3 regions of the Paenibacillus sepulcri genome follow, and region 1 is predicted to be linked to each of the others. Evidence: riboswitches for the same ligand, from Rfam matches in the RefSeq annotation. Region 1 holds a riboswitch; each other region holds the start of a gene.
What was found. Region 1 has a riboswitch for ZMP and ZTP ahead of ACFOLF_RS23770 (bifunctional 5,10-methylenetetrahydrofolate dehydrogenase/5,10-methenyltetrahydrofolate cyclohydrolase). Riboswitches for the same ligand answer to the same signal wherever they lie in the genome.
Positions count from the first base shown of each region.

Region 2: linked by a shared signal. The riboswitch ahead of ACFOLF_RS22560 (DJ-1/PfpI family protein) and the one ahead of ACFOLF_RS23770 (bifunctional 5,10-methylenetetrahydrofolate dehydrogenase/5,10-methenyltetrahydrofolate cyclohydrolase) in region 1 are both predicted to bind ZMP and ZTP.
Region 3: linked by a shared signal. The riboswitch ahead of ACFOLF_RS20920 (IMP cyclohydrolase) and the one ahead of ACFOLF_RS23770 (bifunctional 5,10-methylenetetrahydrofolate dehydrogenase/5,10-methenyltetrahydrofolate cyclohydrolase) in region 1 are both predicted to bind ZMP and ZTP.

Region 1 is NZ_JBHRUP010000001.1:5,405,900-5,413,254, reverse strand. It holds gene ACFOLF_RS23795 (helix-turn-helix domain-containing protein) at 121-975, shown strand; gene ACFOLF_RS23790 (ABC transporter permease) at 1,100-1,876, shown strand; gene ACFOLF_RS23785 (ABC transporter permease) at 1,873-2,664, shown strand; gene ACFOLF_RS23780 (ABC transporter ATP-binding protein) at 2,713-3,735, shown strand; gene ACFOLF_RS23775 (cyclodeaminase/cyclohydrolase family protein) at 3,951-4,577, opposite strand; gene ACFOLF_RS23770 (bifunctional 5,10-methylenetetrahydrofolate dehydrogenase/5,10-methenyltetrahydrofolate cyclohydrolase) at 4,574-5,440, opposite strand; ZMP/ZTP riboswitch at 5,523-5,662, opposite strand; gene ACFOLF_RS23765 (MarR family winged helix-turn-helix transcriptional regulator) at 5,841-6,284, shown strand; gene ACFOLF_RS23760 (pirin family protein) at 6,515-7,294, shown strand.
Region 2 is NZ_JBHRUP010000001.1:5,104,624-5,111,978, forward strand. It holds gene ACFOLF_RS22550 (hypothetical protein) at 1-755, shown strand, start outside; gene ACFOLF_RS22555 (NIPSNAP family protein) at 908-1,225, opposite strand; gene ACFOLF_RS22560 (DJ-1/PfpI family protein) at 1,374-1,955, opposite strand; ZMP/ZTP riboswitch at 2,024-2,103, opposite strand; gene ACFOLF_RS22565 (MFS transporter) at 2,196-3,410, opposite strand; gene ACFOLF_RS22570 (response regulator transcription factor) at 3,420-5,015, opposite strand; gene ACFOLF_RS22575 (sensor histidine kinase) at 5,012-6,802, opposite strand; gene ACFOLF_RS22580 (carbohydrate ABC transporter permease) at 7,021-7,355, opposite strand, start outside.
Region 3 is NZ_JBHRUP010000001.1:4,700,866-4,708,220, forward strand. It holds gene ACFOLF_RS20905 (NAD(P)-dependent oxidoreductase) at 1-252, shown strand, start outside; gene ACFOLF_RS20910 (IS110 family transposase) at 497-1,699, opposite strand; gene ACFOLF_RS20915 (dihydrofolate reductase family protein) at 2,212-2,748, shown strand; ZMP/ZTP riboswitch at 3,045-3,122, shown strand; gene ACFOLF_RS20920 (IMP cyclohydrolase) at 3,173-3,454, shown strand; one part of gene ACFOLF_RS20925 (IS3 family transposase) at 3,518-3,767, shown strand; one part of gene ACFOLF_RS20925 (IS3 family transposase) at 3,767-4,638, shown strand; gene ACFOLF_RS20930 (DUF3888 domain-containing protein) at 4,675-5,073, shown strand; gene ltrA (group II intron reverse transcriptase/maturase) at 5,721-7,013, shown strand.

The sequences.
Region 1 (7,355 bases):
CATTTTATAATGTTTCGGCCAGCGAATTCTCCTTTTATGTTCAGATATAATACGCATATCTTCAGATTGATGATGAATTCCTATATAATCTACTTAAATGAAAGGAGATGAAGGAAACAAATGGTCTATCCCCCGCTGCCGACAAGACTGACCAATGACGAGTATTTCTCCTCCTCGACCTTCCGTATCTTTCATCAGCATATTGAGGAACAGGTGGATCTTCATTGGCATGAGTTTTATGAGATTTCCTTCGTCGTGTCAGGTGAAGGCTATAATATTGTCAACGGAGTTCCGATGACGATCGCAAGAGGCAATCTCTTCCTGCTGACGCCGGCGGATTTTCATATAATCGGCCCTTCGCGAGGGAACTCTCTTGAGATTTACAATCTCATATTTTCCGATGAGTGGATGGAGCCTCAGATGCGCGAGCTGCTGTTTCATAATCCCGTTGAACTTTCTGCTGTAATGACAGAGAGCATGACGCCGGATCTGATTGCATGCTTCTCCCTTATTATGAAGGAATCAGCCAGTCAATTGTCCGGCAGGCGTCTCATGGTGGGAAGCGCTCTGAACCGCATACTGATCGAATTGCTGCGCGCATGCGAGGCTGAAGCCGGGGAAGCGGAGAGGAAGCAGAAGCCAATGCCCCATGCCCATTCAGCCGGCATCCAGGATAGCCTCGTGTATATCCACCATCATTTTCGCGAACCGCTCTCTCTGGAAGCCGCCGCCAGACAGGCAAGGCTTTCCCCCAATTATTTCAGCGATTGCTTCCGCAAAACGACCGGCACTGCCTTTCAGCAATATTTGCAGAGCCTCAGGCTTAATTTTGCCAAATCGCTCATCCAGTCCTCCTCCCTCCCGATCTCGGAGATCAGCTATATTTCCGGCTTCAACACGCTGACCCATTTTGAGAAAATGTTCAAACGGAAGTTTGGAGATGCTCCAAGGAGCTTCCGTACCATGGCTGAATAAAAAAACATTGCATTTCCTCCACCATTTAGGATATGATGGTCTCTCGCTCTCTCTACGAGCATTTCACCTTTGCATCCAGGCAGTCCGGCTCTTCGCCGCAGCTTATCATGATGGAGGTGCTATTTTGCTTTTCCTCGTTTTGGCCCGTAAGACATACTTACGGAATCTGCAGTACCGCGGCGCACATATGGTACATAATATCGCCAGCGCCCTGTTCGGCTTCATCTACATTTCCATCTGGACCGGCATTGGCGTAAGCCAATCGCTTGGCGCCTACGGAATGAGCGGCATGATCAGCTATGTCGCCTTCAATCAGGTCAGCTTGTGGGTCGCCGCTTTTCTGAACAACGGCCTGGGCCTGGAGCAATCCGTCCGAACCGGTCAAATCGCCATTGAGCTCATGCGTCCGGTTCACCTGTTCTATCAGCTGATGTGCAAGGAATGGGGGCAGATCGCCTACCAGTTTGTCTACAAGTTTCTCCCGATTTACACGCTGTACCTCTTCGTCCTTCCGCTTCATGTCCCTTCATCCCTGCTTACATTCATCTGGACCGCTGTCGCTTTGATGCTCGCCGCCTATATTTCCATCTGCATCAATTTCCTGATTGGAGCCCTGGCGCTCTGGACGACCGAATCACGCTGGCTGTACTGGGTCAATTATGCCTTCAGTATGCTGCTGTCCGGATTTCTCATTCCCATTGAGTGGCTGCCGGGCTGGCTCGAGCTGATCAGCCGGGCTTCGTTCTACCCGTTCCTGCATTATGTGCCGACCCGGATTTATCTGGGCATGGACGGTCCCGGCCCGCTGCTCGGCTCTCTTGGCTGGGGCGCAGGGCTCACCGGCATCTGCCTGATGATTGCCCGGACTATGCGGCGCAAAGTGGAGGTGCAGGGCGGATGAAATGGCTTCGCATGTACCATCTGCTGGTAGTCGCCAGCCTTCGCAGCCGAATGCAGTACAAATTCAATTTCTGGTTCTCTTCCCTGATGGCTGCCCTGATCAATGTCGTGGAATTCGCCATGCTGGCTATTATTCTGCTGAAATTCGGCCATATTAAAGGCTGGTCACTGGCAGAAGCCGGCTATCTGTATGCCATCCTGACTCTGTCCAAAGCGATATACCGGACGGTAGCCTCTGATGTGCATCATCTGGAAAAATATTTGCTCAGCGGCGACCTGGACAGTCTGCTGCTGCGGCCGGTCCCCGTGCTGCTCGGACTGATGTCGTTCAATGTATCCTTCCGGATCGGGGAGATCATTCAAGGCGCCGCCGTGCTTGCTGTCAGCATGCAGGCTTTATTTGCCGCCGGGCAAATCTCCTGGGCCTCTATCCCGCTGACGCTGCTGGTTATCCTCTCAGGCGCTTTGCTATTATTCGGAATCGGACTGCTTACGGCTACAGCCGGCTTCTGGATTACGAGGATTGAAGAGCTGCAGAATATTACGGAGGACGCAGCGCGGACAGCCGTCCAGTATCCGGTTTCGATTTATCCCAAGTGGATGGAGGTCATGCTGCTCAGCGTTATTCCGGTCGCATTCGCCAATTATGTCCCCTCATTGTATATTCTGCGCGGGGAAGGCGGAGTCTGGCTGCTGTTGTCCGCATTCGCGGCGGCTGTACTGGTGTTTGCCGCAGGACTGTTTATGTGGCGGGTCGGTTTATCCCGTTATCAGAGTACAGGCAGCTAAACAAGCATCTCTATTCGTATATTCTCAAATAGGAGGACCAGCGCTCATATGATAACGGTCGAGCACTTATCCAAGGAATTCAAATCAGCCGTCCCCAAGGAGGGGCGGTTCAGCGGGCTGCGCACCATGTTCTCAAGGGATTATAAGGTAAAGGAAGCCGTCCGTGATATCAGCTTTACGATTAATCAGGGGGAATTCGTCGGGTATATCGGGCCTAACGGAGCGGGAAAATCAACAACGATCAAGATGCTATCCGGCATTCTTCATCCGTCAGCGGGCGAAGTGCGGATTGCCGGCATGAGCCCCCACCGCGAGCGGCGCACCGTCGCGCGCAGACTTGGCGTGCTGTTCGGTCAACGGACACAGTTGTGGTGGGACTTGCCGGTGCGGGATTCCTTCGACATTTTGGCCGCCATGTACGGTGTGCCCGATGAAGTGAAATCGCGGCGCCTTGGCGAGCTGAGCGAACTGCTGGCTCTTGCCCCGTTCATGGAGACGCCAGTGCGCAAGCTGTCACTCGGACAAAGAATGCGCGCCGACATCGCGGCGGCGCTGCTCCACGATCCGGACATTCTGTTTCTCGATGAACCGACCATTGGACTTGATGTGATCGCCAAACGAAGCATCCGTGAATTTTTGCATTCCATCAACCGCGAGCTGGGCAAGACGATCCTGCTCACGACTCATGATATGGACGATATTGAACAGCTGTGCAGCCGCGTCATTGTGATCAATGACGGCCGTCTCGGATTTGACGGGACAACCGACGGGCTGAGGCGGAGGATCGGCTTGCCGACCATCATTCGGGTAACCTATCTCAGCATGGCTTCTCCATTGATAGACGGCCAGTTTAATCCGGCCGACTGGCCGGGAAGCGCCGCTGAGGAACCGCAGGACCGCCGTTGGCCTCTGCGGCTTACGGGCAGCGACGGTCATACGCTTACCGTGGAGTGCAACCGCGATCAGCTCAGCGCCATGGAGGCGCTGCGGATGCTGGAGCAGCTGGGCGAGATCGAAGATGTTCATATGGAGGAGCCCGACTTTGAAGAAATCGTTCACCGGGTCTACTAAGACCTGATTGTGTTAAAGACCTGATCAGGATAAATCAGGTCTTTATTTACAAACGCCCCACTCCATGCGCGCAGCCCGTCAGAGTCAGTTGGTATTGGCCAGTCCGTTGGCATTAGCCAGCTAGTTGGCGCTGGCCAATCAGTTGTATCGGCCAGTCCGTACGCCACTTGGAGTATGGGCCTAAGTTTATCTTGTCTCAAATGAAAAGGAGCAGCTTACAATCGGGATCTGACTGCCGTCAGGATCTCTGCCTTCAGCTTGGCACCCGCAAGCTCAAACGCTTCGCCCTGTTCACGAATGCGCGCTGCGGCAGCCAGATCTTGAATGGAGCTCAAATTAATTTCCACTGTGAGCCAAGCCGATTGGATCGCCGCTTCGAGCATCAGGGCGGCGATTCCCCAATCGGAGATGACATTGCGGTTCACTTTCATAACCGCATCATGCAGCAGCAGCAGCAGCTCATGGCACAGCACCATTAAGCCTAATGGCACCTCGGCCGCGCGGACAGCAGCTCCGCTGAGGGCCTTTTTGCGCAGCTCCCGCTCTTCTTCAGTTGTCCTTGGCAGAGCCAGAACGCGCATAAATTCCCCGAAGCTCTCTATATCCTCCAGCATGACCGCCTCGCATGCCGATACAGCCCCTGCCATTTGTCCGGTGATGAAACTCATATCCACCTGCACATCTTCATACTTGTTTCCTGTCGTCAGCCGGGTGACCATCGAGCCCATGGATGCGCCAAGCGCTGCGGCGAGGGCAGCCACGCTTCCTCCTCCTGGAGTAGGAGAAGCGGAGCCCGCTTTCTCCAAAAAAGCATGGATCGATTGCTTCCATGAATCGCTCATATCTGCAGCCTCCCCGCATCCTGCTGCAGCTTTAATGCATGCAGGACATTCTCGAATAATATCGTCGTGGTCAATGTGCCCACACCCCCAGGGACCGGTGAAGAAGCCGCTACATGATCGGCCGTTTCCGGAGCGGCATCACCGGCAATTCCACTGCCATCTTGATTGACATTGATGCCTGCGTCAATGAGAGTCAGCCCGGTATGAACCATCTCCGGGGTAATCAGGTTCAATCGGCCCGCAGCCGTGACCAGCACGTCCGCAGCCTTGATCATTCGAGCCAGATCAGCCGTACGGGAATGGCACACGGTCACAGTTGCGTTCAGGTGCAGCAGCATTTGCATCAGAGGCCGGCCTACCGTCTCTCCCCTGCCGACAACGACAACATGCTTGCCGCTTAGCGGGATTCCCGCAGCCTCAATCAATCGGATGCAGGACTGCGGGGTAGCCGGCCGCAGACCGGGTTCATTCATCATGCAGGCAAGCTTATTGGCCGGGGTAATACCGTCAATATCCTTCAGCGGATCCAGCGCAGCCGCAAGCCGGCTGGAATCCAATCCCGCTGGCAGCGGAAGCTCGATCAGAATGCCATGAATGCTGTCATCCCCATTCAACCGCTGAATCTCCCGGAGCAATTCAGCCTCCGTGACGTTCTGCTCGAAAGTCAGAAGCTCGAAGCCAATCCCCAGCTTCCCGGCAAGCCGCCCCTTGGCGTTGGCATAGGCTGCCGAGGCCGGGTCTCCATTTACCATCAGGACCGCAATTGCCGGTGCAATCCCTACTTCTTTCCATTCCTGAACCTGTGTCTTGATGAGCCCGCCTGCCTCATCAGCGAGCGGTTTTGCCTTCAACAGCTTGGCCATGATCGAATGCCTCCCTCATGCAATAGGTAAACAAAAAAAAGCATCTGAAAGGACCCGTGCTCTTAAGCACATCTTCCTTCAAATACTTTGCCCAGGCGTACGGCTATGACAGAGCGGCAGCTGCACCCCAATTAACTGATAGCGGAGGTCAGCATGGATACGCTCATTCAGTCGCTTGCTTCCTCGTGGTTAATCCACGCTGCGCCAGTTGCACGCGACCCTTATTCCAATGCTGTCATTATAGCAGAAACAAGGTCCAGAAGAAACGGCTATTGACGTCCTCTGGAGGATATATTGGCATTCCCCCGCCTGTAACGGAATACAGCCGCTTGACAACGTCGTCGAATTGATTTATCTTTAAATTAAGATATTTAATATAAAGGAAATTGAGGTGAGCAGCGTGAGTCAACCTCCGGATACTTCTTTACAGCTATTCGTTACTTTATCACGGGCGAATCAATGGGTTAGCGCGCATATACAGCAGGATATTCGCAAATACGGGTTGAACCCCACTGAATTTGGTGTGCTGGAGCTGCTGTATCATAAGGGAGAGCAGCCTCTGCAGCAGATTGGCGAGAAAATATTGATGACAAGCGGCAATATAACCTACGTCATCGACAAGCTGACGGCCAAAGGATTAGCGCGGCGCAAGGCATGTCCTACGGACAGGAGAGTAATTTTCGCAGAGCTTACGGAGCAGGGGACCGAGCTGCTTGAGCGGATTTTTCCAGAGCATACCGTGGCGATTCAGAAGGCGGTAGCCGGTCTCACGGCTGAAGAGCAGACACAGGCCATTCAACTGCTTAAGAAGCTGGGCCTTGCAGCCCAGGCAAGCTTCATCTAGTTAGCTGCTTGCATTCAGAGCTTCAATGAAGAAGAGCGGCTGCGCACGCGGAACCGTCTTCAGATATTCGAGGGGGATGAGCGTGTTCACCGCTTGTCACTTGTCTAAAAATCCGTTGCAGACTGTTTCCGCCTGATACGCGGTATGATAACCGGCTTTTTGAGACGATTCAATTGTCATATTGAGGCTATACCCTATTTATATAAAAACCACTAATGGAGGTCATTTCTATGCAAACCTTAATATACGGTCCAACATTACAAGGCAGAGGCGCATTTGACGGCGGCAAAATTACAGAGCAGAAACCAATCGGCTTTACCGGGGACGGCTCGGTGCTGCGCAGACTCGGCCCTTTGTTCTACTGGGCATGGGCGCATTCGGCCGAAGGCGGGCACATTCCGCTGCATCCCCATCAAGCCTTTGAAATTATGACCTATGTAGTCAACGGCCAAGCCCAGCATGGCGATACTCTGGGCACCAAAAGCACTGTAGGTCCCGGCGGCGTCCAAATCATGCAGACCGGCTCCGGCGTCAGCCACCAGGAACGTTTTGTAGGCCCGGATATGGAAGCTTTCCAGATCTGGTTCGAGCCAAGCCTGGAGACGGCCTACAAAGCCGCGCCAACCTATAATCAGTATGATCATGAGGCTTTTCCGATTGTGGAGACGGGCGGCGTTATCAGAAAAACCGTCATCGGCGAAGGATCGCCCATCTCCATCGTTGCCGATGCCCGGATGTGGGATGTTACCGTACCGGCCGGACAATCCTACCGCCATCAGGTCCCTGCCGAACGTACTTTATCGGCGCTTGCGATTCGGGGCGGAGGCAGCTGGTCCTATGCAGAGGATGCAGCAAAAAACACGGACTTCCAGCACAAGGATTATGTCGTAGTGCGTGCTGATGAGGAGCTGAACGTCCTCATAACGGCAAGTGAGGGCACCGAGCCGCTGCGGCTCATTCTGATTGAGGTTCCGACGATCGTAGACTATCCGCTGCACCCCAAACGCTGAGTATAGAAGTAATATTAACTGTCATCAGATCAGGGCTATAGCCTTATATGTATCCTTTCCA
Region 2 (7,355 bases), 300 kb from region 1:
CGTCGGCTCTTATCATCGGAAGCCTTGGCACCATTACCGCATTTGCGGCAAACAACAGCGACGCGGTTCAGAAGGGTGCGTTGATTTCAGTGCCGGCGGCTGCGGATGCGTCGGATGCACCGGTCGCCGCACAGGGAACGATCCAATACAGCAAGGACGTATACTCGAGAACCGACGGCAGCCAGAATATGACGACCGAACGTTGGTACAACCCGGAAACCAAGGATAACAGGTCGGATACCAAGGAATATTCGGCAGATCATCAGCTGCTGAGCTATCAGAGCACCTACTATGTCAACGGCGGCAACGATCTGATTATTGTTCAAAGGGATCTGAGCGGGAATCCGGTGAACGGGAAAATAATCAAGAGGGCCGACAACCCGGATATATTTAAAAAATACGATCTAGGCAACCTGGATTTTAGTGCCCTAAAGGACTTTTACAAGGACAGCAGTTGGACATCCGTCGGCTCCGAGCAAGCACCGGACGGGAAAATCCTGAATAAGGTTATGCAAAGCTATCAGTCCTATATCAGTGACACGACGCAGGCCAATATGCAGCTCATTGAGTTTCTCGATCAGGATACCGGCCTCCCGGTAAAGGAAGAGCTCTACGAGGATTCAACAGGACAGTTCAAGCTCTTTAGCACAGATACGAGCGAATTAAACTATGTGGCTGATGACGGCTCTATATTTAATACGGATGGAATTTCGCTGACTCCCTTCCAGACTCAAACTGCTTTTAATGGAAAATAATGCAACTAAACAGCCTGTTGGGAACCTTCTCAACAGGCTGTTTTTAAGTGCGCCAGACGCGAGCGGCAGATGGAGGGGAAACAGCTTCACGAAGGCCTGATACACATGCAGAAATGCACAGTTTCTCTTGTTGTTCAAGGGAACATCCCCGCTTAGCGCTGGAAATATCCCGCACGCTGCATGAAGATTTTTTCCACTTGTTCGACAATCGGCCCGTCCGCTTCCGACTTCTGTTTCACTTCCAGCCATTCCGGATCCTGGCCGAATACATCCCACTGGCGGTTCCGCTCGTCCATATCGTTGTATTCCATGATGTAATACAGCTTGGAGTGTCCTTCCTGATCGACCCAGAAGTCATAAACCTTCATTCCAAGGCGTTTGAAAATTCCAATGGTGTGGTTGGCGAAACGGGCATTCATAGCTTCCATCTTCCCGGCATGAACGGAATAGATACGCAGTTCGTACAGCAAGTTAATTTCCTCCCTAGGTAAAATGATTGCTTTCCTGTTAGATCCTGCCCGCCGTGAAGACGCTGCCAACAGGGGGCATATCTGATATATTCCCGCATTTTGCGGTCAAAAGCAATGGCCGCTGCGGCTATTCCGGCTATTCCGTCTGCTATTTACTCATCCGGCCGGGGCGATAATAGGGATAATCCATTTTTTCCTGAACCTGCCGGGCGACCTCCGGAGTGCTTAATGATTCGACGAGGAACAAGCCAAGGTCAAGAGATGCGGAGACGCCGCCGCCCGTGAACACATTGCCGTCCCTGACAACGCGGGACTTTACGACCTCTGAGCAATAAGGGGCAAGCAGGTCATATGCAGAAGGGTTCGTCGTAGCCCGTTTATCAGTCAAGAAACCAGCCGCCCCAAGCAGCAGGGCGCCAGTGCAAACCGACGCCTTAATCTCCACATCGCAGGCAGTTTTCACCCAGGAGACAAAATCGGGGTCATGCCTAAGCTGCCTTGTAGAAAATCCGCCGGGGATAAAAATCAGATCATATCCGGAGAGATCCGGATAGACATGCGGGATTTTTATGGTTAAACCCCGATCATCCGTGATTTCCGCCTTCGTCGAACAAAAATCCCATGACACTGCTTCTTTGACTCCCAAAATGCCCAACCAGGTTACAGCTTCGTAAAAACCGCTAAAATCCAGCGTCGTCATTCCGTCAAATAAAATAAATGCCATCTTCATTCCCGTACACCGGCCTTTCGTTTGTCTGGTATAAAACAAAAAAAAGCACCCGATCTGAAGAGAATCAAGTACTTTGCCCAGGCGTACGGCTGTTTGTCGGTGCGCTCCCTCATGGTTATCCATGTTTACGCCAGTAACGCACCGTTTCATGCTAATGTTATAATCTTACATTCTTCTGCTGGAAAGTTCAAGGAGATAAAAGGAGATAAATCTCCGCCTGGTTTTTTTAGCCTTCAGCCTTCATCCTTCACTGCTATAGCCCTGAGCCTCCAGGTTCTTGCGGCTGGCCTTCATGATGAACATGTACATGAGAGCAAAACCCGCCACGCCCAGCAAAGCCGTCCCGGCGCTGATCCGGTACATCGCATGCGCGCCAAGATTCTGGAATATCCAGCCTCCGGTGACGCCCGCTACGATCCCGGACAGCCCTCCCCAGCTGAGGGCGTATACCGCTTGACCCGAGGCCCGGTATTCCTTCGGAACGAGCAGGGCGGTCAATTGCGTGCCTACATAATAATAACCTGCAAAAGTAAGACAGTGCAGGGCCTGAATGAAGATGATCTGATAAGGGGTTTCCGCCACCGACATCAGAAACCAGCGCAGCGCGTAAAGCAGACTGACAACGGCCAGACAGAAAATCATCGTTCGTTGACTTTTGCGCAAATACCGGTCGAACAGCAGGTAAACCGGAATCTCGAAGATGGATGACAGAAAAGCGGACCAGCCGATCAGAGAGTTTTTGCCTCCCAGATCGGAGATATAGATCGAAACAAATGTGTTGTTCATGGAGTTTGGAATCGAAATGAGAACGCCGATGACAAGGAACATGATAAACGGTTTGTTGGCCCATATTTGACCATAACCGACCGGGGCCCCTTTTCGGCTGCCCGTTTTGCCTCCGCGGGGCAGCTTCAAGGCCAGGGCGATGGAGATAAGCATCATCACCCCGTACACGATCCACAGCTGATGAATGCCCAGTCGCTCGATGACCGGTCCTGTCGCCACCGCCATAACGGCCCACCCGAGGGAACCCCACAGACGGAAGCTGCCGAACTTAAGGCCTGTCTTGTCGGCCACATCGAGATTGAGGCTGTTGCTTTGCGAGAACAACGGGCTCTGGAAGAAAAAATAGAGCAGCATGAACGTAAAGATAAGATAGCCCGCGTTCAGAGAAAAGACGATCTGCATGACCACGGCATTGCCGATCAGCAGCATGAGCAGAACGCGCCTGGCATTCTCCAGCCGGTCGCTCCAATATCCCCAGAAGGGGTTGGAGAGGAGGGAGATGAACGGGCCTCCGGCGAGCAGCAGGCCAACCGTAAAGTTGGACATGCCGGCTTCCTTCAAATAAAGCGGAAAAAAAGTGCTGTAGACGGAAATAGCCCCGTAGATGAAAAAGTTGAACGCTTTTATGAAGCCCAGGGAACGTATGTTGGTCAATGATGGGTGTGACATGTAGTGCGCTCAATCCTTTCCCGCTGACGAACCTGTTTTGGCAAGCTTCCGGTACTGCGTCGGCGTGATTCCGGTATGCGATTTGAAGATCGAGCAGAAGTATTTGTACTCCTTGTAGCCGACTTTCTCGGCGATCTCGAATACCCGCTCGTCGGTTCCGACCAGACTTGCTTTGGCCCGTTCGATGCGCACCTCATTCAGATACTCCGCGAACCCTTTGCCGAAATTTTGTTTGAACAGGATGCTGAAATAATTCGGCGTTATTTTGAGCAGGGCGGCCAGCTCAGAGGCCTTCAAATCCGTATGGTAGCTGGAATCAATATGCTTGTTGACGCGTTCGGCAATCCAGTGGTTCTTGTTGGCCAGGGAGGAATGAATCATCGCATGCAGGGACCAAAGCTCTTTGCGGAGCAGCGATTCCATGGCGCGGTAGGAGTTGTGCGTCAACAGATCGATTTCGCCCGAATTGAACGGATCGGTGCGCTCCGACAAATCCATGCCGTTCGTATGCAGTCTGCGCTGCAGGATAATGCTCAATTCCTTGAAGGCCTGCAATACTTCCTTCAGCAGATAGCCCCTCTCGCGAAACTGCTGCATGATGCTCCCGATGATGTCATCCAGTTCCTCATAGCCTCCATGAAAGAGCACGTGGACCAGCTGCTTCTCCAGCTCGAACGGAGAGAACGGCAGAGGGCTCCGCCCGGAAATTTGCTCTTCATCATGAAACTGAATGGAGCGGCCCTCCGGAATTGCAGCAAGCTGCAGGGCCGTGGTGGCCTCTGTACTGCGGGCATATGCCTCGTCCAATTGGGAAAAAGCCGGCGACACGCCAAAATAAAGGCGGGGGACCGGCGGTGCCATGTTCTGCGCTGCCGATAAGGCGGCAGACAAATCCAGCTGGCTCACCTGGCGGGAGCCGATGCACAGCGAAAGCAGCAGGTTCGGATGATGGAAGAAGGAGATGACTTCCTGATCGAAGGGTTTCAGCGCCGCATGAACGGTACTTTCCCAACCGATCCGGGCGGATTGCTGCGACTCCTCCGACGAATGGCTGGTCCATTCCGCATAATCCTCCAGCTGGCTGGCGATAAACCGGTAGGACGACTGGCCGTATGCGGCCGATGGCGGCGTATCGGCGTCCTTCCGTATAGCGGCTCCTCCTTGAACAAGCTGGATCATCCACTTTAACCAGCTTTCGCGCTCGCGCTTTTTTTCCAGCTCCGCATCAAGCGAGATTTCCATGCCGATTCTCTGGACCATCGCCATCAGCTCCTCAATGTTGACGGGCTTCAGCAAATAATCCTCGATCCCAAGACGCAGGGCGCGGCGCGCATACTCAAAATCATCATAGCCGCTGACGATAATGATGCGGATCTGCGGCCATCTTTCCTTCAGCTCCTTGGCTAATTCAAGTCCATCCATTCCATCCATGTTAATATCCGTGAGCACAAGATCGACAGGCTGCCCCGATACGAATTGCAGGGCCTCTACGCCGTCATAGGCTTCGCCCGCCACTTCCGCGCCGATCGAATCCCAAGGAATGGTCTGTCTCAAGCCTTGGCAAATGATCGGTTCATCATCAACGATTAGCATTCGAATGGTCATGCTTCCTCCTCCTTTTCGTTCATCCAAAGAGGTATTCTTAACCTTACGCATGCTCCCGTAATGGACTGCTCCATGGGAAGCTCAACTCCGTAGCCGCTGCCGTTCACAAGCTGGATCCGTTCATGAATGTTGCTGATGGCGTGATCCAGCACGCTTTTATCGCCGGTCCTCTCCTCCAGAGCCCGGTGAATCAGAAGTCTTTTTTCCTTGGAAAATCCGATCCCTGAATCGGTCACGTCGATAATCAAATCCGCTCCGTCCTGATAGGCGCGAACGTCGATTTTTCCGGCCTGCCGTTTGAAGCCGTGCTTGATGCTATTCTCCACCAGCGGTTGAATAACCTTCTTGAGCACCACCGCGTCCTCTAAGGATGCTTCCATAAAGAGGGAGAACCGCAGCTTGCTGCCCATCCGCTTCTGCTGCAAATTCAGATAGGCCCGGACAAATTCCATTTCGCCGGCGAGCGTCGTATGATGCTTCCCGCTGTCCATGCCCATCCGGAAAAACCGGGACAAGGTCTCGATCAATTGGCTGGTCTCAGGCGCCTGCTCCAGACGCGCCGTCCAGCGGATCGTATCGAGCGTGTTGTACAGAAAATGCGGATCCATCTGGCTCTGCAGGATCCGCAGATCGGATTCCTTCTGCCGGATCTCCAGCTTATATTTCTTGTCGATGAGATCTTTAATCGTGGTGACCATATTGTTGAACTGCCTGCCGAGCTCGCCGATCTCATCGCGTGAACGCACCTCGACCTGGGCCGAGAAGTCTCCGTGCTTGAGACGGTGCGTCTCTTTCTTCAGCTCCAGGATCGGCCGGATGATCGCCAGCTCGAAGCCGATTAAGGCGAGCAGGCCGAGAATCAGGATCACAAGGATCAAAATCTGCAAGGATGCTTTGATGGCCTTGGTTTTCTCCACGATCGTCTCATCCTTGACCATTGCGACAATATTCCAGCCCGTGGATTTCATATGCTGGTTAAATACGACATAGGAGGTGCCTTCCTCCTGCAAGGCGAACACGCTGCTCCGCTTGTTCACGATTTCCTGAAGCATGCTGCTGTCCGGGTAAGGATGGCCGACCAGCTTCTCGTCCGGATGCAGCAGGACGCTGCCGTCGGGGCGGACGATAAATATCGAGCCCTGATCCTTGGGAACCGGCGTTGTCAATAAATCGGTGAATTCCGTTTCATTCAGACGCACGATCACCTGGCCGACCTGGTTGGACGGCTTCTCGAAGGAATTAATAACGCGGAACATGGAGATGACCCGTTTACTGCCGGTCCAGCCGCTCTCCAGCGAATAGGAATCCGTCCAGACGATTCCGCCCCGGTTGGCTTTCGCCAAGTCGCTCCATGGCTGCTCGAGGCCCTTGACCGGTTCGCCCATCTGCAGCTCGTTGCCGCCTACGCCCTGCAGCGAAATCGATTTGATGTACTGCTTGGACATGATCTGGAACGCGAAGAAGCCTTCAATCGCCGTTTTGTCCTTGTAGATTTGCTCCATATTGCCGGGAGTGGGCTTGGCCTCCAGGAAGCTGCGGAAATTTTCCTGATAAATCATATAGTCCGAGATATCTTCAATCGCCTTGATTTTCTCCGTCAGATTCATCTCGATGGTATTCAGGTTCTTCTCCATCGAGTCGATGAACTGCTGCCGCAGTATCGTCTCATACCGGCTCAGAATCACATAGCCGATCAGCAGAGAGGGCAGGGTGACCAGCATAATGAAGATCGCCACTGATTTTTTTCGCAAGCTGATATTGAGGAATCGGGTTGCGCCTGATTTCATATGGTTTCATTCCCCCCGGGTGTCTGCATACTCCTGAGTACTCTATCGGAAGTCCTGTTCCTTCTATTATAAAGGAATCCTGGGAGGAAAGCTGACATAACAAGCGGCCAATTTCTGCAAGGAGACGAGTGCGGGAGGCGGCATTTGAATCCGGAGAAGCGGTGAAACGGCGCCCTGCGAAGATCCGATCCCTCCGGAAGCGGATGAGCGCCGGTGTGTTATCCTTTGACGGCGCCTGCCGTCATACCCTGCACAAGCTGCTTCTCCATGGCCAGGTAAAAGACGAGAAGCGGGATCAACGCCATGCTCAAGGCCGCCATCTGAAGCGTCTGGAACCGGGTCTCCGTGCCGGCGAAATTGGCGAGGCCCAGAGGCAGCGTCTTCAGAGCCGCTTTATTGATCAGAACGAGAGCAAACAGGAATTCATTCCAATTATAAATGAAATTAATGATAATAACCGTGGCCAGCGCAGGCTTGGTCATCGGCAGGATGATCGACCAGAAGATCCGGTAGATGCCGGCCCCGTCCATAATGGCGGATTCCTCGATATCCT
Region 3 (7,355 bases), 710 kb from region 1:
AAGCGTAAGTTAGTCCGTGCAGCAAAAGAACATCATAAAGTTTACGATATGCTAAAACAATCAACACTCGAATGGACTATTGTCTGTCCTACGTATTTGCCGGATGGAGAAAGTGTAGGTAAATATCGTGTAGACCGTAATTTTTTGCCGGAAGGTGGTATTGAAATATCCGTGTCGGATACAGCAGAATTTACATATAGCCAGATAAAAAGTAGCGATTTTATAAAATCACGTGTGGGTATCGCCTACTAATACTATAAAAGAAAGACTTTCTTTGGTGGAGTGATCAAGGGAGAGTATGTACTACAGAAGGTTATAAGAGAAGATTACTTAATGAAAAACAGGCCAAATTTGATTAAGCTAAAACCAGCTAATAGCTTGTCAAGATTTCTCTCTTAAGTTTTAGAAGAAAAAGCACTATACTGAAAAATGGGCATGGTTAAGAGCCCTCCTTATGAGCATTGGAAGGTTTTGGTCTTAATGGAAAGTGTGGTTCTTAAGCTAAATCAAGGAAGGACTCTTTCTTGGTTAAAATGGCATAGATCCAGTGAAGGAGCTTGTTTATACAGGCAACAACGGCGACTCGGTATGGTTTTCCTTCTTCACGCTTCTTATCGTAGTATTCACGAAGCTTTTTATTCCGGGAATTCTTTAACCCACATATGACCGCAAGATACAGGCTATGCCTCAGCTGCTTGGAGCCACGTTTCGTGATGCGATTGGTGGTGGCGGTAAACTTCCCTGACGAAAAGACACTAGGGTCTACACCTGCAAAGGCAACTACTTTCTTGGCGTGATTAAACCGGTTGATCTCCCCGATTTCAGACAAAACCGTTGCCGCGATGTTGCTGCCGATCCCGGGTATTGACTGGATAATTCTAAATTCCTCAACTTCTTTAGCGAGAGCATCGATCTTCTTTTCAAGGTGGGACAGATGCTCTTGGTATTGAAGGAGGAGGTTGATGTATAACCCAATGCTAACGAGATGGCTGCTGTAGGCTGTCTCCTGGAAAGGGTTATTCACCGCTGCTTTTAGAATGGTCTTGGCCTTTTCGCTAGCCCAGTTCTCGGAGCGTCTAGGGCAAAGACACGCGATTCTGTCCGTGAGTTTCGTTAATCCGGCCCCAAGAATCATTTTGGATGTTGGAAACTCCCTTAGGACAGATAAGGAAACAGTGGAGTACAAGTCCCCGAAAATCCCTCTATAATCGGGGAAGACTTGGTCTAATACGGCCTGAAAGTGAAGCTTAGCCTGAACATACATATGGGTAATGGATTCGTGCTGACGTGTCAGGTGACGAAGGTTGAGCAGCCCAATACCTCTTTGTTTTTGGGTTTCAAACTCCTCTTTGTAATAAAGCTCGCACAGTTGGTAGGCATCCACAGCATCAGTTTTCACCTTGCGAAGACTGGATTTCTTCGCTTGATGAGAAATAAGCGGATTGATCACAAGGTACAAGAACTCGTTTGACTCGAGAAACTGTACGACAGCTTGATGATAATGCCCCGTTGATTCCAATATGAAAACAGGGGTAGAGCCCGTTTTATTACGGACATCTTGGATGGTGCCCAGCAAATCTTTAAACCCTTCAAGCGTATGGAGGAACCGAAAGCTCCTGCCATAGGGTTGCCCTTTACTTAAAAATGCTTGTCCTTCACTTTGCCCTTTTGAAATATCCAGGCCAATTACTGGATTCATGATATTCTCCTTTCAGAAGTGGAATGGCCGGTAACCCCTATACGGCTTGCAGTTCCACAGCATCGCTTGTTATGCGAGATCCAAGTCTCAACCAGCCTAAACATGGTTTCCACAAGTAGGGGGCGAACAGTTTTAGCGACGGGATTTCCTCCCACGGATACGATCGTTCTGCCCCGGCTACCGATACATACACCGAGTAAAGCAAAGTGGTCAACCAGTAAAAACTGGCTGATCTCATAATACGACGGGTACGATAGTTCAACGCATTTTGGAGCAGTCTGCCAGTGGCAGCTGCTCCATTTTTCATTACGCAAACGGGCAGAATTGTTTAATTTACCATCCTTCGTTAAATTAAATTTGTATTCGGTCAGGCCAGAACTGTGCACATTAGCAATCCATGAGAAACCGGACATGCTGTTGGATGATAAAATGTAGACATAGAGGAGGCTGCATATGGAACGTGTAATCTTGATGATGAATGTGCGAGAAAACCAGGGAGGAGAGTCAGTCGCATGGCAAAGATCGTTTTCGCATTGAACCAGTCTCTGGACGGATTCGTCGACCACGACCACACGGCATTTCAGCCCGACCCCGTGCTATTCCGTCATTTCATCGACGACGTGCGCGGCCTGGCGGGCAGCCTGTACGGGCGCCGCATGTACGAGACCATGCGGTATTGGGACGGAGACCATTTTGAATGGGATGCGCCGGAACGGGAATACGCAGCGGCGTGGCAAAGCAAACCGAAGTGGGTGGTGTCGAGGACGTTAAAGTCCGTCGGTCCGAACGCTTCTCTGATCGAGGGCGACCTCGCAGCGGCCATACGTGGGCTGAAGGCTCAGCATGAAGGGGAGATTGAAGTTGCCGGGCCGGAGTTGGCCCACAGTCTAACGGAGCTCGGTCTCGTTGATGAGTATCGACTCTATCTCCATCCAGTCGTGCTGGGTCACGGCAAGCCGTTCTTCGCCGGTCCGAGGCCGCAGCTGCGCCTTGTGGCAAGCGATCGAATTGGCGAGAAGGTGATCAGGTTGACCTACGTTCCAGCTTAGTTGTGCGTTTGACCCAGCGGCCTAAAGGGCACGTTACTTTAATAGGGATTCTCCGGCTGTAGCGGCAGTCAGAGGATCCCTTATTCTTTAAAATTTGTTCAGTTATGCGAAATGACATAGTTATTTATGGAATTGACGATTGACCTAACTGGGTACGATAGTTGAACACCAAAAGGGCTGTCATGTGACAGCCCCTCGCTCATAACTGGCAGTAGACTTGGTAGCCGTTGGTGTTGGTTAAGCCATTATCATAATTGATTTTAATAGCAGTAATTGCTAATATAGGAAGTAATTTAGAACTTATATGTGACTGGCGAAGCATGGGGACCCATGAGGAAGCATATAAGTTGGAGTCGTACGCCTGGGCAGAGGTAAGGGGAATTTCCCCTTACCTCTTTATGTTTACTCGAGAGGAGCAAGGGCAGTGAAAACAGTTCAACACGATTTGTTTGATAAGCCTTATCCCGGAAGAACGCTTATCGTAGGAATGACTCCTTCCAGGTCGCATTATGTACAGGTGTATTGGATTATGGGGAGAAGCGTAAACAGCCGAAACCGCGGTTTTGAAATAGATGGATGGAGCGTAAAGAACAAAGCATTTGATCCCGCCCAAATGGAAGATCCATCACTTATTATTTATTATCCTATTCGACATTGGGAGAACGTGCACATTGTCTCGAATGGTGATTGGATCGTCTACACTTAGTTGGACAGAAAAAATAAGGGCTTGTAGAATGAACCTATCATTATGAAGGAGCGGATCTCTACAATGCCAAAACAAGAACGACGTACCTTTACTCCAGCATTCAAAAAACAACTGGTGGAGCTCTATAAAAATGGGAAGTCCAGAGCGGCGATTGTGGAGGAATATGACCTCACAGCCTCTGCTTTAGACCGCTGGATCAAACAAGATGAGACAAGCGGTTCCTTCAAGGAGAAGGACAATCGCTCGTCAGACGAGAACGAATTGATCGCTTTACGAAAAGAGAACCAGCGTCTGAAAATGGAAGTGGATATTTTAAAGCAAGCAGCGCTGATCATGGGACGAAAGTAGCTATCATCCGGAATAACCGTGATAAATACTCGGTATCAGCAATGTGCGACGTCCTGCAAATTGCAAGAAGTACGTATTACTACGACGCGAAAGAACAATTGAACGAAGACGATATAACCGAAGCGATTGTAGAGATATTCCACAATAACCGAAAAGCTTACGGTACACGAAAGATTAAGGTTAAGCTCCAGGAACGCGGAATCGTCGTTTCCAGACGTAGAATTGGAAGGATTATGAAAGAGCAAGGGCTAGTCTCGACCTACACAGTGGCTCAATATAAGCCCCATAAAACCACTCCTAATGAAGCAACAACAGAGAATGTTTTGGGCCGCGAATTCGAGCAGGAGGAAGCAAAGCGCTTCGTTGTCAGTGATCTGACTTATGTGAAGGTTCAGAACAGGTGGCATTACATCTGTGTGCTGCTCGACTTGTTCAATCGAGAGATCATTGGCCACAGTGCAGGTCCGAATAAAGACGCTGCTCTGATTTCCCGCGCCTTTGCGAGCGTCCAGGGCGATTTGCGTTATATTCAATGGTTTCATACGGACCGTGGCAGCGAGTTTAAAAATCAAAAGATAGACGAGCTTCTAGGTACCTTTGAAATCGGCCGATCTCTAAGTGCGAAAGGCTGTCCATACGACAATGCTGTAGCCGAAGCCACCTACAAAATCATGAAAACAGAGTTCGTAAACCAGATGAACTTCCAGAGCCTTCGTCACTTGGAACTGGAATTAAACGATTATGTTAATTGGTTCAACAAGCATCGCATTCATGGAACATTAGGCTATATGACGCCTATTCAGTATCGCCAAGAAGCCCTTAAAAAGGTTGTCTGATTTACTGTTGACAATCCAACCATGAGGTATAAAACCATGACAAAAAGAAATTTAGTTTTCGGAATTTTACTGATTTCGCTCATTTCATTTGGATATTCAACCTATGCATTCCAGTTTGACGATCCATGTCAACGGACGATCCTTACTGTTTTGGCCCCAAAAATTCAAGAAGAAATAAATAAATACTACAAAAACAAGCTTACAGTATCTCCAACATTTGCTCCTTATCTTGGTGGTAATCGTGTTGAATTCAAAACGTTCACTTCACATATTGATGTGAACGTAACACTGATCCCTTATGTTGGTCCACATCTTGACGTTGGCAAGGACATGATTAAATTTCAAATAGATAATAATGGAAACGTTGAAGTTATAAATTATAATCATATTGAGGACTATAAACTATTACCTAACTGGCAACACATAATTAAGTAAGAAGTTGAGCTGAAGGGTACTACGTTAGTAAAGGAGGAGCTTTTCATGCAGACACAGCTCATCTTCGTTAAAGTTACGGGCACGTTAGTGAGGAGCTTGCCATGTGGCAGCTCCTTTTTCGTTTGGCGTGCCCAGAAGCACGCATTATCTAGTTGGTGAAAGTCCAACCAAGGGAGGGACCAAGCCACCCTTGTAGCTAGGATGCTTGCGCATGGCGAAATCTGTGCGTAAAAGCGCATCGACAAAGTACTTGTCGGAGACAAGGCGAGCAACATACCAGGCCGTAACATGAAGTGAATCCTGCCGCATCGTCAAAAAGGCCTCGCGAGAGGAAAAAGGGGAAGCCGAGTCTTGCAAACGTAGACGAAGGCCAAGGAAGCTGTGCAGAACTTGGAACAACAGCGAAGGATCTCCCGGTGTAATGGGATCGGCATGGTAGGAAAGATAATGCAGTGAACTGGGGAGACCCTCCCCTGCACGAAAGTTTTTTTTTCGTAGCGAGAGACTCTATAAGTCAAAAAGACGAAGTGAGCCATCTGCAGGAAGGGAGTCCGAGGGGTGCATAGTACCGAAGAATGCAGGACAACACAACCTGCGGGAGGGAAGGCGCCCTGCTTTGTTCAAGCTTTTCAAGGAGGTACGAGTGAGTGATTGCCAAATGGCTAACGACACCTAGGGAAAAAGTTCAACAACTCCAAGAGAAGCTAGGTCATGCTGCCAAGATCAGCAAGCGTAGAAAATTTCATGCACTGTACGACAAGGTTCATCGACTGGATGTCCTTCAGGAAGCGTGGCGAAGAGTGAGGGCAAATAAGGGTGCGGCAGGCGTAGACGGTGAGACCATGGCTGATATTGCAAAGATAGGTGAAGATCAATTCGTCGCACAATGCCAAGAACAACTGTTGAAGAATAGCTACCGTCCCCAGCCCGTTCGTCGCCACTACATTCCGAAGAAAGATGGACGAAAACGTCCGCTGGGCATTCCGACGGTGAGAGACCGCGTCGTACAAATGGCAACGAAACGGATTGTCGAACCGATCTTTGAAGCCGATTTTCAGGAATGCTCGTATGGCTTTCGACCAAAGCGCGGCGCAAAACAAGCGCTCGAGCGAATCCGCAAAGCATGCAACCGTAAAGGCAATTGGGTGGTCGACGTGGACATCCAAGGCTACTTCGACAACATGAACCAAGAGAAACGGATGAAGCTGGTGGAAATGAGAATCAGCGACAGACGTATACTCAAGCTGATCCGGCAATGGCTCGGAGCAGGCGTGATGGAGGAAGGGCAAGTAAGACGGACCGACCTTGGCACGCCGCAAGGCGGCGTGATATCGCCGTTACTTGCGAACATCTACCTGAACTACTTCGATCTATTGTGGGAGAAACATGGCAAAGGAGTCGGAGAATTGACGCGGTATGCAGACGATTTCGTCGTGGTATGCAAGACAAGGAAGGACGCGCAACATGCGTTTAAGCTTATACAAACGATTATGGCGCGATTGGAACTGACCTTGCATCCGGAGAAAACGCGGATTGTGGGGCTATGGACGGGAGAAGAAGGCTTTGACTTCCTCGGCATGCACCACCGGAAGACAAAAGCGGAAACGGGACAGAAACGTGTGTATTACACGACCCAACAATGGCTCTGCGTAAAAGCAGAGAAGCATGTACGGGAAGTCGTAAAAGAACGACTCGCTCCGCCTAAGATGCGGCACGTTTCGTTCGAAGAACACGTGAGATGGCTCAACCTGAGAATACAAGGCTGGAAGAACTATTATGCGACGCCGTACAGCACGAAGTGGATGACGAAGCTAGATTGGTACATTCGGCAACGGCTAACGAAGTGGTACGCTAAGAAGCGCCAGCGTAGCAACTGGCGCAGTTCCGGACAAGAAGTGAAGTTACTTAGCCACATGCATAGATTAAAGGCGCTTGCGTAAATTGCATGCACATGAATGACGAACATCGGAAAGCCGTATGAGGGAAAACCTCACGTACGGTTTGATGAGGAGGGGCAGAAATTATTCAGTCCCTTACTCTAGTTGAAGTAATGGGCAGGATAAGGTAACAAATCGTCGAATACACCTACAAACAAAAAGAAAGGATGAGTCGGATAAGCATTCATCATTTCGAAGTCTTAATGGCACGCTTTAAGAATAAAGAATTTGGAATCGAAGAACTACAAAGTAGAAATTCATTAAAAGAAGCTTAACTAGAATGTCAGGATGATAGCACGCTGCCGCGCGACAGCGCTTCACTAAGTAACGGGACACGAGAGTTTA